Regions from separate parts of the Streptomyces pimonensis genome, predicted to be linked through region 3. Evidence: riboswitches for the same ligand, from Rfam matches in the RefSeq annotation. Region 3 holds a riboswitch; each other region holds the start of a gene.
The links. A riboswitch is a leader RNA that binds a small molecule or an ion and turns the genes downstream of it on or off. The one in region 3 is predicted to bind cyclic di-AMP.
Positions count from the first base shown of each region.

Region 1: linked by a shared signal. The riboswitch ahead of KYY02_RS13965 (M23 family metallopeptidase) and the one ahead of KYY02_RS27735 (M23 family metallopeptidase) in region 3 are both predicted to bind cyclic di-AMP.
Region 2: linked by a shared signal. The riboswitch ahead of KYY02_RS31405 (M23 family metallopeptidase) and the one ahead of KYY02_RS27735 (M23 family metallopeptidase) in region 3 are both predicted to bind cyclic di-AMP.

Region 1 covers NZ_JAHWZY010000011.1:209,566-214,239, forward strand. The annotation lists gene KYY02_RS13960 (SGNH/GDSL hydrolase family protein) at 61-846, opposite strand; gene KYY02_RS13965 (M23 family metallopeptidase) at 1,050-1,964, opposite strand; cyclic di-AMP (ydaO/yuaA leader) riboswitch at 1,969-2,127, opposite strand; gene KYY02_RS13970 (alpha-galactosidase) at 2,443-4,515, opposite strand.
Region 2 covers NZ_JAHWZY010000055.1:13,538-18,211, forward strand. The annotation lists gene KYY02_RS31395 (M16 family metallopeptidase) at 1-1,251, shown strand, start outside; gene KYY02_RS31400 (M16 family metallopeptidase) at 1,248-2,636, shown strand; cyclic di-AMP (ydaO/yuaA leader) riboswitch at 2,837-3,001, shown strand; gene KYY02_RS31405 (M23 family metallopeptidase) at 3,014-3,790, shown strand; gene KYY02_RS31410 (GntR family transcriptional regulator) at 3,970-4,665, shown strand.
Region 3 covers NZ_JAHWZY010000037.1:42,760-47,433, forward strand. The annotation lists gene KYY02_RS27725 (dihydrofolate reductase family protein) at 1-1,025, shown strand, start outside; tRNA gene KYY02_RS27730 (tRNA-Met) at 1,090-1,163, shown strand; cyclic di-AMP (ydaO/yuaA leader) riboswitch at 1,484-1,641, shown strand; gene KYY02_RS27735 (M23 family metallopeptidase) at 1,654-2,670, shown strand; gene KYY02_RS27740 (PrsW family intramembrane metalloprotease) at 2,774-4,096, opposite strand; gene trmB (tRNA (guanosine(46)-N7)-methyltransferase TrmB) at 4,126-4,674, opposite strand, start outside.

The sequences.
Region 1 (4,674 bases), on a different contig from region 3:
TATGTGCGGCGGTCCCCCGCACCGCGGTGCGGGGGACCGCCGCCACCGGCGAAGCGGCTCTCACGCCACCGCGGCGATCCGCACCTTGATGTCGTCCGGGGACAGCGTCCCCTTGGCGATCACGTGGTCGCCCGACGACTCCCCGCGCAGCCGGCGGCCGATCCACGGCACCAGGTACTCGCGGGCCCACTGGACGTCGTCCCGTCGGACCTCGAACGTGCCGCGGGGCGGCAGGGGCGGCCAGGGCTGTTCGGGGTCGGCGGGGACCTCCAGGCCGAGGGCCTGCCCGGCGCGGAGCGCGACACGGGTGTGTCCCTCCGGCGACAGGTGCAGCCGGTCGGCGTCCCAGGCCCTGCGGTCCTGGACGCTCCTGAGGGACCACAGGTCGAGCACCGGGCAGCTGTAGCGGTCGGCGACGGCCCGTACGTGCCCGTTGTACGTGGCGATCTTGCCGCGCAGATGCTTCAGCAGGGGAACGCCACGGGTGTCGAACCCGGTCGTCACCATCACCGTGCCGGACACGGCCGTGAGCGCGGCGATCGCCCGCTCGAACCGCTCGGCCACCTCGTCCGGATCGCTGCCCGGGCGGAGGATGTCATTGCCGCCCGCGCAGAACGAGACCAGGTCGGGGGCGAGTTCGACCGCCCTCGGCAGTTGGTCCGCCACGATCTGGTCCAGCAGCTTTCCGCGCACGGCGAGATTGGTGTACTCGAAGTCGCCCTCGGGCCGGAGGTCCGCGAGAAGCACGGCGAACCGGTCGGCCCAGCCGACGAACGCCCCGTCGGGGCCGGGGTCGCCGACACCCTCGGTGAAGCTGTCCCCCACCGCCACGTACGACCCGATCACTGCTCTGCTGTCACTCTTCGAATCGTCTGCCACAACCGCTCATGATTCACCTTCGAATGTGACCTACGCGACCGTAAGGAAAGGTTGACGCACGGTGAGATAAGACACTTCCAAAATGTTGGCCAACTCCGGAATACGCCGGAGGCCGGACCCGGGAATCGGGGTCCGGCCTCCGGCGCGCGCGTCGGGGAGGTCGTCGGGGGTCAGCCGATGGCGACACCCTTCGAGCGGAGGTAGGAGACCGGGTCCACGTCCGAGCCGTAGTCCGGGGTGGTGCGGATCTCGAAGTGCAGGTGCGGGCCGGTCGAGTTGCCGGTCGAGCCGGAGAGACCGACCTGCTGGCCGCCGGTCACGGCCTGGCCGGCCGAGACGGAGAGCGAGGACAGGTGGGCGTACTGGGCGTAGTGGCCGTCGTCGAGCTTGAGGACGACCTGGTTGCCGTACGCTCCGGCCCAGCCCGCGGAGACGACGGTGCCGGCGCCGACGGCCTTCAGGGAGGTGCCGGTCGGGACGGCGAAGTCGACGCCGGTGTGGTAGCCGCTGGACCACATGCTGCCGGCCACCTTGTAGGCGGTGCCGAGGCCGGCGCCGGGCACCGGGGAGCTGTAACCGGAGGCGCTCGCGGCCTGGTCGGTGTTCGTGGTCCGGGTGGAGGTGTCCGGGGAGGGCTGCTCGGCGGGCTGCTCGGTCTTCCGCTCCGGGGCCTGCGGGGCCGCGGCGGAGGGCGACTCCTGCGGCGCGGCCGTGGCGGCCCCGACGTCGACGGAGAGCCTCAGACCGGGGTGGATGAGTGACGGGTCGGCACCGATGGCCTCGCGGTTGTCCGCGTAGAGCTTCTTCCAGCCGCCGTCGACGTTCTCCGCCTCGGCGATCTTCGCGAGGTAGTCCCCGGCCTTCACGGTGTACGTGCGGGCCTCGCCGCCCTTGTCGGTGACGGTCTTCTGGCCGGCGGAAAGGGACTGGACGGCCTTTTCGGGGGCGCTCTGCGGCGTGGCGGCGTGCGCGCCGGTGGTGCCGAGGAGCGGCAGGGCGAGTGCGGCGCCACCGGTTCCGGCGACGGCGATGGAGCGGGTGAAACGCTGGGTCCTGGTACGGCGGTGCTTACCCTTCGCGGGCATGTCGAATTCCTCTCCGGCGCCTACGAGGTGAGCTGTCGGGTGCGGGCTGGAGATGCCCGGCCGCGCTGTCGCGTGGCTTAACCCCAAGCCGTTCCGGGAACCGGAACAGGCAGTCGTACCTGTGGGTCCCCCGTTCCTGCCGTGGACGGGTCAGTGTGTGCGGGCTCCGGGCGGCGGCAGGATTAGGCGTCCGTCCGGATCGGTGGCGAACGTAAGCGACCCGGACGCGGTGGGACAAGCGCGAGGTTCACCGCGAACACGCTTTTTCGTGATCGACATACGGAAAAGACGTCACCGAGCGTCAGCCGGGATTCCCTTCCCGCACGAATTCCCCTGCCCCTCCACGGAATTACGTGAGCATGGCGACAACACATCGTCACGGATATGACGATGCTCACGCACCCCTCCCCATCCCCCTTTCTTTCGGGGCACATTACGGCGAAGCGCATCAATCGGACATGACGCGCCAATCATGCGATCACCGGCGCCGCAGCCGGAACACCGCGGCGTCCAGGTCTCCCCGCAGACCGGTGTGCAGCCCGTGGTGCAGCAGGACGGCGCCCCGGTGCGTTTCGCCGCTTTCACGGCATTCGTACGACGCCTCCGGATCGAGGCCGCGCAGCCGGAGGGCCGGAACGGGCTCTCCGTGGTGCTGGGCCTGGAGGCAGGCGAGGACGACGGTCTCGTCGCCGAGGACGTACTGCACCGCGCTCAGCCCGCCCTCCGGAGGACGCAGCCGGTACAGGTCGCCGCGCTGGACGAGGGGCCGGATCTCCTTGTAGAGCGCGACCCACTCCCGCGCCTCGGCGAGCTCCTCCTCCGTCCACCGCGCGAGGTCGCCGCCGACGCCGAGCACCCCGGCCATGGCGCTGACGAACCGGAAGCGCAGCGAACTGACCCGCCCGTTGAGCATCGCGTTGGGGCTGTCGGTGACCCAGGCGGCCATCACCCGGGCCGGATGGATCTGGCTGAAGCCGTGCTGGATGGCGAGCCGGTCGAGCGGGTCGGTGTTGTCCGAGGTCCACACCTGGTCGGTACGGGAGAGGACTCCCAGGTCGATCCGCCCGCCGCCGCCCGAGCAGGACTCGAAGGCCACGCCCGGATGGGCCGCCCGCAACCGGTCCAGCAGGGCGTACAGACCGCGCACGTGGTCGATCCACAGCCGCTGCGGATACGGGTCGTCCGGCCAGCCGACGTCGCTGAAGCAGCGGTTGAAGTCCCACTTCACATAGTCGACGGGGGTGCCGGAGAGCAGCCCGTCCAGCCGTTCCCAGAGGTACTCCCGGACGTCGTCACGCGCGAGGTTGAGCACCAGCTGGTTGCGGAACTCCGTACGCCGGCGGTCCGGCTGGAACTGCACCCAGTCGGGGTGCGCGCGGTACAGGTCGCTGTCGGGGTTGACCATCTCCGGCTCGACCCAGATGCCGAACCGCATCCCGAGCCCGTGCACATGGTCCGCGAGCGGTTTCAGGCCGCCGGGGAAGCGGCCGGGGTGGGGGGTCCAGTCGCCGAGTCCGGCCCGGTCGCTCGTACGGGCCCCGAACCAGCCGTCGTCGACCACGAACAGCTCGACGCCCATCGCGGCAGCCCGCTGCGCGAGCGTCCGCTGCTGCTCCTCGGAGATGTCGAACCCGGTGGCCTCCCAGGAGTTGAACAGCACGGGCCGGTCCCGGTCCGCGTCCGGGACGACGTACGCCCGCTGGTAGGCGTGCCAGGCACGACTGGCACCACCGAAGCCGGCGTCGCTCCACAGGCCGGCGAAGACCGGCGTGACGTACGTCTCGTCCGTGCCCAGCATCAGCAGGCCGGAGTCGTCGTGACCCGCGCCGCCGGTGACCTGCACACGGGCGTCGGGGAGTTGGGCGACGCAGATGCGCCAGGACCCGGACCAGCCGAGGGCGCAGCCGTAGACCTCGCCGCGCTCCTCTGTCGCGTCGGTGTCCAGCGCGACCCAGGGCAGGTGCTGGTGTCCGGTGTGGCCGCGGCGGCTGCCGATGACCTTCTCGCCGTAGCCGACCGGGACGCGGGTCAGCCGGGACTCGGCGGCCCAGCGGCCGTGCAGCTGGGACAGCCGCCAGTGCTCGCGCTCGGGCAGGGTCCAGGTGGCGGAGTCCGCGCGCAGGAGCTCGACCGCCGGGCCCCGGTTGTGCAGGGTCACCCGGCGTTCGATCACGTCGTCGCACATCCGGTAGTGCAGGGTGACGGTCAGATCGCCGTCGCGAAAGCGGAGGCGGAGTTCACCGTTGTCGGTCTCGTGGCCCTCGAAGGTCCACTCGGTGCCGCGCCGCCCGTCGGCGGCGCGTACGGACAGGGCGGGCCGGACGAAGCGGGGGCCGCCTTCGACCGGGTACTCCTCGCGCCCGTCCAGCCGGGACTCGAACGGCCAGTCGTCCGGCAGCGGGCGCGCGGCGAGGGCTTCCGCGTCGGCGAGCGCGATGCGCGCGCCCCAGTGCAGGTGCACCAGCTCGTCACGGTCCGTGACGTGGAGCGCGTAACTGCTGGCCTGCCCCGACAGGAGCCATGTACGACCGTCTTGGGAGACCTGCGTCACCGAACCTCCAACAGACACGAACAGATGCGATCAGACACCAACATCATCGGGGGTGCGAGGGCGGTCGGGCAATGCCTGTGAAGAACTCATTGTCCCAGGCAGGCATGTCGTATCGTCGAGTGGCGTCCGCCGGCGAGCCCCGCCGACGGCGCCGAGTGG
Region 2 (4,674 bases), on a different contig from region 3:
GTGTGCCTCTGGTACGACGTGGGTTCGCGTCACGAAGTCAAGGGACGCACCGGCCTGGCTCACCTCTTCGAGCACCTGATGTTCCAGGGCTCCGCCCAGGTGAAGGGCAACGGTCACTTCGAGCTGGTCCAGGGCGCCGGCGGCTCCCTCAACGGCACCACCAGCTTCGAGCGCACCAACTACTTCGAGACCATGCCCGCCCACCAGCTGGAACTCGCCCTCTGGCTGGAGGCCGACCGCATGGGCTCCCTGCTGACCGCCCTGGACGAGGAGTCCATGGAGAACCAGCGGGACGTCGTCAAGAACGAGCGCCGCCAGCGCTACGACAACGTCCCCTACGGCACGGCCTTCGAGAAGCTGACCGCCCTCGCCTACCCGGAGGGCCACCCGTACCACCACACGCCCATCGGCTCGATGGCGGACCTGGACGCGGCCACCCTGGAGGACGCGCGCCAGTTCTTCCGTACGTACTACGCGCCGAACAACGCCGTGCTCTCCGTCGTCGGCGACATCGACCCGGAGCAGACGCTCGCCTGGATCGAGAAGTACTTCGGCTCCATCCCGTCCCACGACGGCGAGCCCGCCCCGCGCGACGGCTCGCTGCCCGAGGTCATGGGCGGGCAGCTGCGCGAGATCGTGGAGGAGGAGGTCCCCGCGCGTGCGCTGATGGCCGCCTACCGGCTGCCCGAGGACGGCACGCGTGCGTGTGACGCCGCCGACCTGGCGCTCACCGTCCTCGGCGGCGGCGAGTCCTCGCGGTTCTACAACCGGCTGGTACGGCGCGACCGCACGGCCGTGGCCGCCGGCTTCGGCCTGCTGCGGCTGGCCGGGGCGCCCTCCCTGGGCTGGCTGGACGTGAAGACGTCCGGCGACGTGGAGGTGCCGGTCATCGAGGCCGCCATCGACGAGGAGCTCGCCCGGTTCGCCGAGGAGGGTCCCACGGCGGAGGAGATGGAGCGCGCGCAGGCCCAGCTGGAGCGCGAGTGGCTCGACCGGCTCGGCACGGTCGCCGGCCGCGCCGACGAACTGTGCCGGTACGCGGTCCTGTTCGGCGACCCGCAGCTCGCCCTGACCGCCGTGCAGCGCGTCCTGGAGGTGACGGCGGAGGAGGTGAAGGAGGTCGCCAAGGCCCGCCTGCGCCCCGACAACCGCGCGGTGCTCGTCTACGAGCCGGTCGCCCCGGAGGGCGAGGACACCGAGGAAGCCGCCGCAGTTGCCGGCGCCGACGAGAACGAGGAGACGGCGAAGTGACCGAGCTCGCCACGATGGACTTCCACCCGCGGCCGCAGGCGGGCGACGCCAAGCCCTGGGCCTTCCCGGCCCCCGAGCGGGGCACGCTCGACAACGGCCTGACCGTGCTGCGCTGCCACCGTCCCGGCCAGCAGGTCGTCGCCGTCGAGGTGCTCCTCGACGCGCCCCTGGAGGCCGAGCCGGACGGTCTCGACGGTGTCGCCACGATCATGGCGCGGGCCTTCTCCGAGGGCACCGACAAGCACTCCGCCGAGGAGTTCGCCGCCGAGCTGGAGCGCTGCGGCGCCACCCTGGACGCGCACGCGGACCACCCCGGCGTCCGCCTCAGCCTGGAGGTGCCGGCCTCCCGGCTCACCAAGGGCCTCGGGCTGCTCGCCGACGCGCTCAGGGCGCCCGCGTTCGCCGACAGCGAGGTCGAGCGGCTGGTCCGCAACCGCCTCGACGAGATCCCGCACGAGCTGGCCAGCCCCTCCCGCCGCGCCGCCAAGGAGCTCTCCAAGGAGCTGTTCCCGGCGAGTTCGCGCATGTCGCGCCCCCGCCAGGGAACCGAGGAGACGGTCACCGGCATCGACTCCGCGGCCGTGCGCACCTTCTACGAGAAGCACGTCCGCCCCGCCACGGCCACCGCCGTGGTCGTCGGCGACCTCACCGGCATCGACCTGGACGCGCTGCTCGGCGGCACCCTGGGCGCCTGGGCCGGCTCCCCGGCCCAGCCGCGGCCCGTCCCACCGGTGGTCGCGGACGACACCGGCCGCGTCGTGATCGTGGACCGCCCCGGCGCCGTCCAGACGCAGCTGCTGATCGGCCGCATCGGGCCCGACCGGCACGACCGCGTGTGGCCCGCGCAGGTGCTCGGCACGTACTGCCTGGGCGGCACCCTCACGTCCCGCCTGGACCGCGTGCTGCGTGAGGAGAAGGGATACACCTACGGCGTACGGTCGTTCGGGCAGGTCCTCAGGTCCGCCCCGGACGGTGCCGGCGCGGCGATGCTGGCGATCAGCGGCTCCGTCGACACCCCGAACACCGGACCCGCCCTCGACGACCTGTGGACGGTGCTGCGCACGCTCGCCGCGGAAGGGCTCACCGACGACGAACGCGATGTCGCCGTGCAGAACCTCGTGGGTGTGGCGCCGCTCAAGTACGAGACCGCCGCGGCCGTCGCGAGCACCCTGGCCGACCAGGTCGAGCAGTACCTGCCCGACCACTACCAGGCGGACCTGTACCGGCAGTTGGCCGCGACCGGCACCGTGGAGGCCACCGCGGCCGTCGTGAACGCCTTCCCGGTGGACCGCCTGGTGACGGTCCTCGTCGGCGACGCGGCGCAGATCAAGGCGCCGGTGGAGGCCCTCGGGATCGGCGAAGTCACCGTCGTGACCGCCGAGTAGCGAGCCGCCACGGCGCACACGCTCGGGGCCCTGGTGGCAGGAGAGCCACCAGGGCCCTCGTATGCCCGAATTGGGGCGGAGGTTGCCTGTCTGCCCTGTGGGATGCGCTACAAAAACCCGGATCCGTTTGAGGATCGGGAGGCGTCCCGCATAGCTTCGTCCGGGCTGTTCGTCGGTCAGTGCGCCGCACCCGCGGCACCGGACAGCCATCGCCGAGTCCCCGTACGGCGCGAGCCAGGGGAGCCGGGGACCCACATACGTCCCTGGGGTGAATCGGACGCCCGCGCGTGTCGCGAGGGGGCCCGTAGGAGACCTTCCTGCTCCGAACCCGTCAGCTAACCCGGTAGGCGAGAGGGAAGGAAAGGACCAGCCTGTACATGGCGTTCACCCGCGCCCCGGGCAAGCACCGTCGTCCCAGCAGGATGCAGCGCGGCACCGCCCGCGCGGCGGGCGTCGCGGCGCTCACCACCACCGGCGTCGTCGGCTCCCTCGCGGCTCCCGCACTCGCCGCCGAGCCCGCTGCCGCGCAGACCGGCCTCACGCCCGTCGTCACCCTGGGCGACGCGGTCGCCGAGCGGATAGAGGCCCAGGCGGCCGCCCAGCACGAGGCCGCCCGGGAGGCGGCCGAGGCCGCCGCGCGGAAGGCCGCCGAGGAGACGGCGCGCGAGAAGGCCGCCGAGGAGGCCGCCGCGAAGGCCCGCGCGGAGAAGGAGCGCGCCGCGCGGGAGGCCGAGCGCGAGCGCCTCAGCACCTTCGTCTCCCCGATCCCCGGCTCGTACGTCTCGACCAGCTACCGGGCCGGCAGCTCGCTGTGGTCCTCCGGCAGCCACACCGGTGTCGACTTCCACGCCGCGAGCGGCACCCCCGTCCAGTCGGTCGGCATCGGCACCGTCGTCGAGGCCGGCTGGGGCGGCTCGTACGGCAACCAGGTCGTCATCAGGATGAACGACGGCACGTACACCCAGTACGCCCACCTGTCGTCCATCGGCGTCTCGGTGGGCCAGCAGGTCGCCGCCGGGCAGCGGATCGGCCTCTCCGGCGCCACCGGCAACGTCACGGGCGCGCACCTGCACTTCGAGGCCCGTACGACGGCCGAGTACGGCTCCGACCTCGATCCCGTCGCCTACCTCCGCGCGCACGGCGTCAGCCTCTGACCCGAGGACTTCCCGGTGCCCCGGCTCCCCGAGCCGGGGCACCGGTGTTTCCGGTCGGCGCTCGTCCGAAAAACGCGCATGGATTCCGGTCCGCCGTCGTGAATTCCCGCTGATTGGAATAGAGTCACGGAACACACGTCAATCGTCGACGTTTCACGGGGATTAAGCGGAGGTCGGTCATGCGTATTCCCGCGCACTCGGTGTGCACGGCGATCCGGGACGACATCGTCGCGGGTGTCCACGAGCGCGGCGGCCGGCTCACCGAGGAAGTCCTCGCCCGCCGTTACGGTGTCTCCCGCGTCCCCGTCCGGGAGGCGCTGCGCACGCTGGAGGCCGAGGGGTTCGTGGTGACCCGGCGGCACGCGGGCGCGTGCGTCGCGGAACCCACCGAGCAGGAGGCCGCCGACCTGCTGGAGATGCGCATGCTGCTGGAGCCGCTCGGCGCCTCCCGCGCGGCCCAGCGCCGCACCGAGGCCCATCTGAAGGTGCTGCGCGGCCTGGTCCGGCTGGGGCAGGAACGCGCCCGTCAGGGCCACAGCGACGATCTGCGCTCCTTGAGCGGCTGGTTCCACGAGACGCTCGCCCAGGCCACCGGCAGCCCGGCGCTGACCTCGGCGCTGACCCAGCTGCGGCACAAGATCGCCTGGATGTACGCCGCCGAGGGTCCGTCCGATCCGGTCGGGTACTGGGCGGAGCACGGCGCGATCGTGGACGCCGTGGCGCGCGGCGACGGCGACCGCGCGCGGTCCGTCACGGCGCTGCACACCGAGCGCGCGAGCGCCGGGCACCGCCTGCGTTTCGCCTCCGGCGCCGGCCGCGCGGACCGGGTGAGGAACTCGCAACATGCCGTAAACATGACGGGTCTCCGGCATTAACACGGCTGC
Region 3 (4,674 bases):
TCGACGAGGTACGGGCGTCCGTGGACGCCCTTCTGGTCGGCGCCGGCACGATTCGCGCCGACGACCCCCGGCTGCTGGTCAACTCGCCCGGGCGGCGTGCCGCCCGCCTCGCCGGGGGCGGGACCGAGTACCCGCTCAAGGTCGCCGTCAGCGGCTCCGGCGACCTGGACCCGACGGCCCGGTTCTGGCACACCGGCGGCGAGAAGGTCCTCTACACGACCGACGAGGGCGCCGGGCGCGCCCGCGCCCTCGGTCTCGACGCCGACGTCGTCCCGCTCGGCACCGGGCTCGACTGGCGGCGGCTGCTGGAGCATCTGCACGCCGAGCGCGGGGTCCGGCGGCTCATGGTCGAGGGCGGCGGCACGGTCCACACCCAGCTCCTCACCGAAGGACTGGCCGACGAGCTCCAGCTGGTCCTCGCGCCCCTGTTCGTCGGCGACCCGGAGGCCCCCCGCCTCTTCGGCCCCGGCTCCTACCCGGGCGGGCGGCTGCGGCTGGTCGAGAGCCGCCCGGTCGGCGACGTCGTCCTGATGCGCTACGAGCCCACCGCCCCCGGCACCGGCCCGCTGCCCTCCGCCGCCGACCACCACTGGCTGGCCCTCGCCTGCGAGCTGGCCGCCGAGTGCCCGCCCTCGGAGACGGCGTTCAGCGTGGGCGCGGTCGTGGTGGCCGCCGACGGCACGGAGCTGGCGCGCGGCCACTCCCGCGAGGGCGCCGACCCGGTGGTGCACGCGGAGGAGGCCGCGCTGGCCAAGGCCGATCCCGCGGACCCCCGACTCGCCACCGCCACCGTGTACTCCAGCCTGGAGCCCTGCGCCCGCCGCGCGTCCCGGCCGGCGCCCTGCGCCCGGCTCATCCTGGACGCGGGGGTGCGGCGGGTGGTCACGGCCTGGCGGGAGCCGGACACGTTCGTGGCGGGCGCCGACGGCACCGGAGTGCTGACCGGCGAGGGCGCCACCGTCGTCGTCCTGTCCCAGTACGAGGACCGCGCCAAGGCGCCGAACGGCCATCTGCTCGGCCGCTGAAACCGGGCCGCCGGTAAACGGATGTGCGCTGTGTCCCGCGGATGGCGTACAGTGGTCTCAACGACGCGGGGTGGAGCAGCTCGGTAGCTCGCTGGGCTCATAACCCAGAGGTCGCAGGTTCAAATCCTGTCCCCGCTACTGAAGGCCGAGGGCCGGAATCCAAGGGATTCCGGCCCTCGGTGTTTTCCGCTTCCCCGTTTCCCCGCTTCCTCGCTGCCCGTCTCCCTGCTCTCACCCACCGTGAGTGAGCCACCTCGCAGCGCATAACAACTGACGAACGGTCAGAAACTACCCATCGCCCGAGGGGCGGTCAACTCGTCCGTTTTTGTTCTCTCGTAGTGCTTAAGTACCCTCGAAAACCGTTAATGATCAAGAGGAACGGCTTGGAATCCGGCCCTCCCGTCTATTAACGTTCGATAACGCAGCGCGGTCGTCCCAGCCGTCACAGAAGGCGGCTCCGTGCGCACGCGCCGAATCCCGCGAGGGAACCGGGGAACCACCACCATGGGGTGAATCGCGTGAATACCGCCGTGTCCACACGGCCCGTATACGCGCGTAGGAGACCTTCCCGCTCCGAACCCGTCAGCTAACCCGGTAGGCGAAGACGGAAGGAAAGGAGCGCGCCCACGTGGCGTCCAACCCGCCTGCCCCCGAGGTCCCGTTCAAGCCGGGCGACACCTTCGCCTACGGCAGCGACGCCGACGAGGGCCCCTTCGAGGAGTGGAACCCCACCGCGGAGTCCGTTCGTCCCGTACGCGGCCGGCACCGCGTCTCCAAGCAGCGCGGCGGAGGACTCGCCCGCAGCTCCACCGTCCTGGGTGTCGGCGTCATAGCGGCCGTCGGCGCCGGAGGCATGGCGAGCGCCCAGACCGGCAAGCCGCCGGTGTCGATCTCCATGCCCGACCTTCCTGATGTGGGTTCCCTCGTCTCCGACGAGGAAACCCCCGAGGAACCGGTCACCCCCCTCAGCACCCTCGGCGTGACCGCCGCCGACACCGAGCAGGGCGCGTCCGACGCAGGTGAGGCGCTGCGCACCCGGATCATGGCGCAGGTCGAGCAGCAGCAGGCCCAGGCCGAGAGCAAGGCGGAGGCCGAGGCGGTCGCCGCCGCCGAGAAGCAGGCCGCCGAGGCCGCAGCCAAGGCGGAGAAGGAGGCCAGGGCCAAGGCCGAGGCCGCCCGGAAGAAGGCCGAGGAGGAGGCCAGGAGGAAGGCCGAGGCCGAGCGCCTCGCCGAGCTGGCCAAGCAGTACGCGCTGCCGACCTCCTCGTACACCGTCACCTCGACCTTCGGCCAGGCCGGCGCCTACTGGTCCTCCGGTCAGCACACCGGCCTCGACTTCGCCGCCCCCACGGGCACGCTGATCAAGGCCGTCCACACCGGCACGATCACCTCCGCCGGCTACGACGGCTCCTACGGCTACAAGACCGTGCTCACGCTCGACGACGGCACCGAGATCTGGTACGCCCACCAGTCCTCCATCAGCGTCAGCGTCGGCCAGAAGGTCAACACCGGTGATGTGATCGGCCGCGTCGGCTCCACCGGCAACTCCACCGGGGCCCACCTCCACCTGGAGGTCCACCCCGGCGGCTCCGCCGCGGGCATCGACCCGATGGCGTGGCTGCGCGGCAAGGGCCTCACCGTCTGAGCGAGCGGACCCGGTACGCCCCGGATCCCGGCAGTCCCGACGACGCCCCCCGACGTCAGGGCTGCCGGTCGGGTGTCTTCCGGGGCGGTGCGCGGCGCACCGGTCAGAACCGGCGGGCGCCCGGGTCGTAAGCGCCGTACGGGGGCCCGTACGGCGGAGGCCCGTAGCCGCCGTACACCGTCCACGGCGCCGCGGCGACCGGAGCCCGGGGCGCGGTGACGCGGGCCGCGTGCTCCAGGGCCGGCCGGGCCGCTCCCCGCCGGTGCCACAGCTCCAGCAGCAGTTCCCGTTCCCGGGCGACGAAGTCCGGCCCCGCCCGTCCGAGTCGCCCCCGGTGCCGCAGGAACGCCAGTGACGTCGCGTACGCCTCGTACGAGGCGACCGACCGTGCCGCCGCCCTCCCGCCGCAGCGGCGCGCGTACTGCCGGGCGACGCGCCGCGCCCGCATCGAACCCAACGCGCACGGCTCCGCCGCGTCGAGCCACCCGGCGGCCACGTACGCGGACAGCTCCGCCCGCACGGTCCGCAGCTCCCGCTGCCGCGTCCACACCGCCAGCCAGGTCAGCAGCCCGGACACCGGCACCATGAACGTCGCGTACACCGCGAGGAAGCCGTACCGGCCGAACGTCGAGGAGCCGTTCCACAGCGCGTGCACGCCCATCGCGAGGAGCAGCCCGCCCAGCGGCAGCAGCACACGCCGGGCCCGCTGCCGGTCCGCGGACAGCGCGGCGGCGCCGAAGCCGATCCCGGTGAGTACGGTGAACAGGGGATGCGCGAACGGCGACATCACGATGCGGACGAAGAAGGTCGCCGCGGTGACCGAGGTGATGCCGCTGTCGCCGGTGAGCCGGTCGGTGCCGAAGGCGGTGCCGAGATAGAGGATGTTCTCGGTGAACGCGAAGCCGGTCGCGGTGACCCCGGCTATCACCACGCCGTCGAGGATCCCGGTGAAGTCGCGTCTGCGGAACAGGAACACCAGCAGGACGGCCGCGGCCTTCGCGGACTCCTCCACCACCGGCGCTATGACGGTCGAGCCCAGGGTGTCGGCGCCGGTCGGGTCGGCGGTCGCCGTCGCTATCCACCGGGTGGCGAAGCTGTTCGCGACGATCGCCATCAGCGCCGCCGCACAGGCGCCCCAGGCGAAGGAGAACAGCAGGTTCCGCCAGGGTCCCGGCTCGACCCGGTCCAGCCAGCGGAAGGCGGCGACGAGCAGCGGCACGGGCAGGACGGCGAGACCGAGCCCGACCAGGAACCCCTGCGTCCCGGTCTGCTCGCGCACCAGCGCGAGGATGACCAGACCGGACAGCGCGAGCAGCGCGATCGGCGCGCCGTACCGGACCGGGGGCCGCTGCCACCAGTACACGTGCCGCGGCGCTCCACCGGGGGCCGCGCCGGGAGGCGCCGGGCACGGAGGACTGGTGACCAAGGAATCGGCCCTCACGAGGCGGGTTGGTGTCAGGCTCGGTCTGCTGTCTGCTCCTCCCGCGGTACGCGGCGGAAGAGCACGTCGTTCACGACATGCCCCTTCTCCAGTCCCTGCCCCTCGAAACGGGTGAGCGGCCGGGAGGCGGGACGCGGCGCGAAACCGCCGTCCGCCCGGGTGTTCTCGAAGTCGGGGTGCGCGGTGAGCACGTCCAGCATCTGCTCCGCGTACGGCTCCCAGTCGGTGGCGCAGTGCAGCACCGCCCCCGGCGCCAGACGGGTCGCGGCGAGGGTGAGGAACTCCGGCTGGATCAGCCGCCGCTTGTGGTGCCGCTTCTTCGGCCAGGGGTCGGGGAAGTAGACGCGCAGCCCGGCGAGGGAGCCGGGGGCGAGCATCTCGCGCAGCAGGATGACCGCGTCGCCGTTGCCGACCCGTACGTTGGTCAGCCCCAGCCGGTCGGCGAGGTTGAGCAGGTTGCCCTGGCCGGGCGTGTGGACGTCCACGGCGAGGATGTTGGTGGCCGGGTCGGCGGCGGCCATCCGAGCGGTCGCCTCGCCCATGCCGAAGCCGATCTCCAGGAC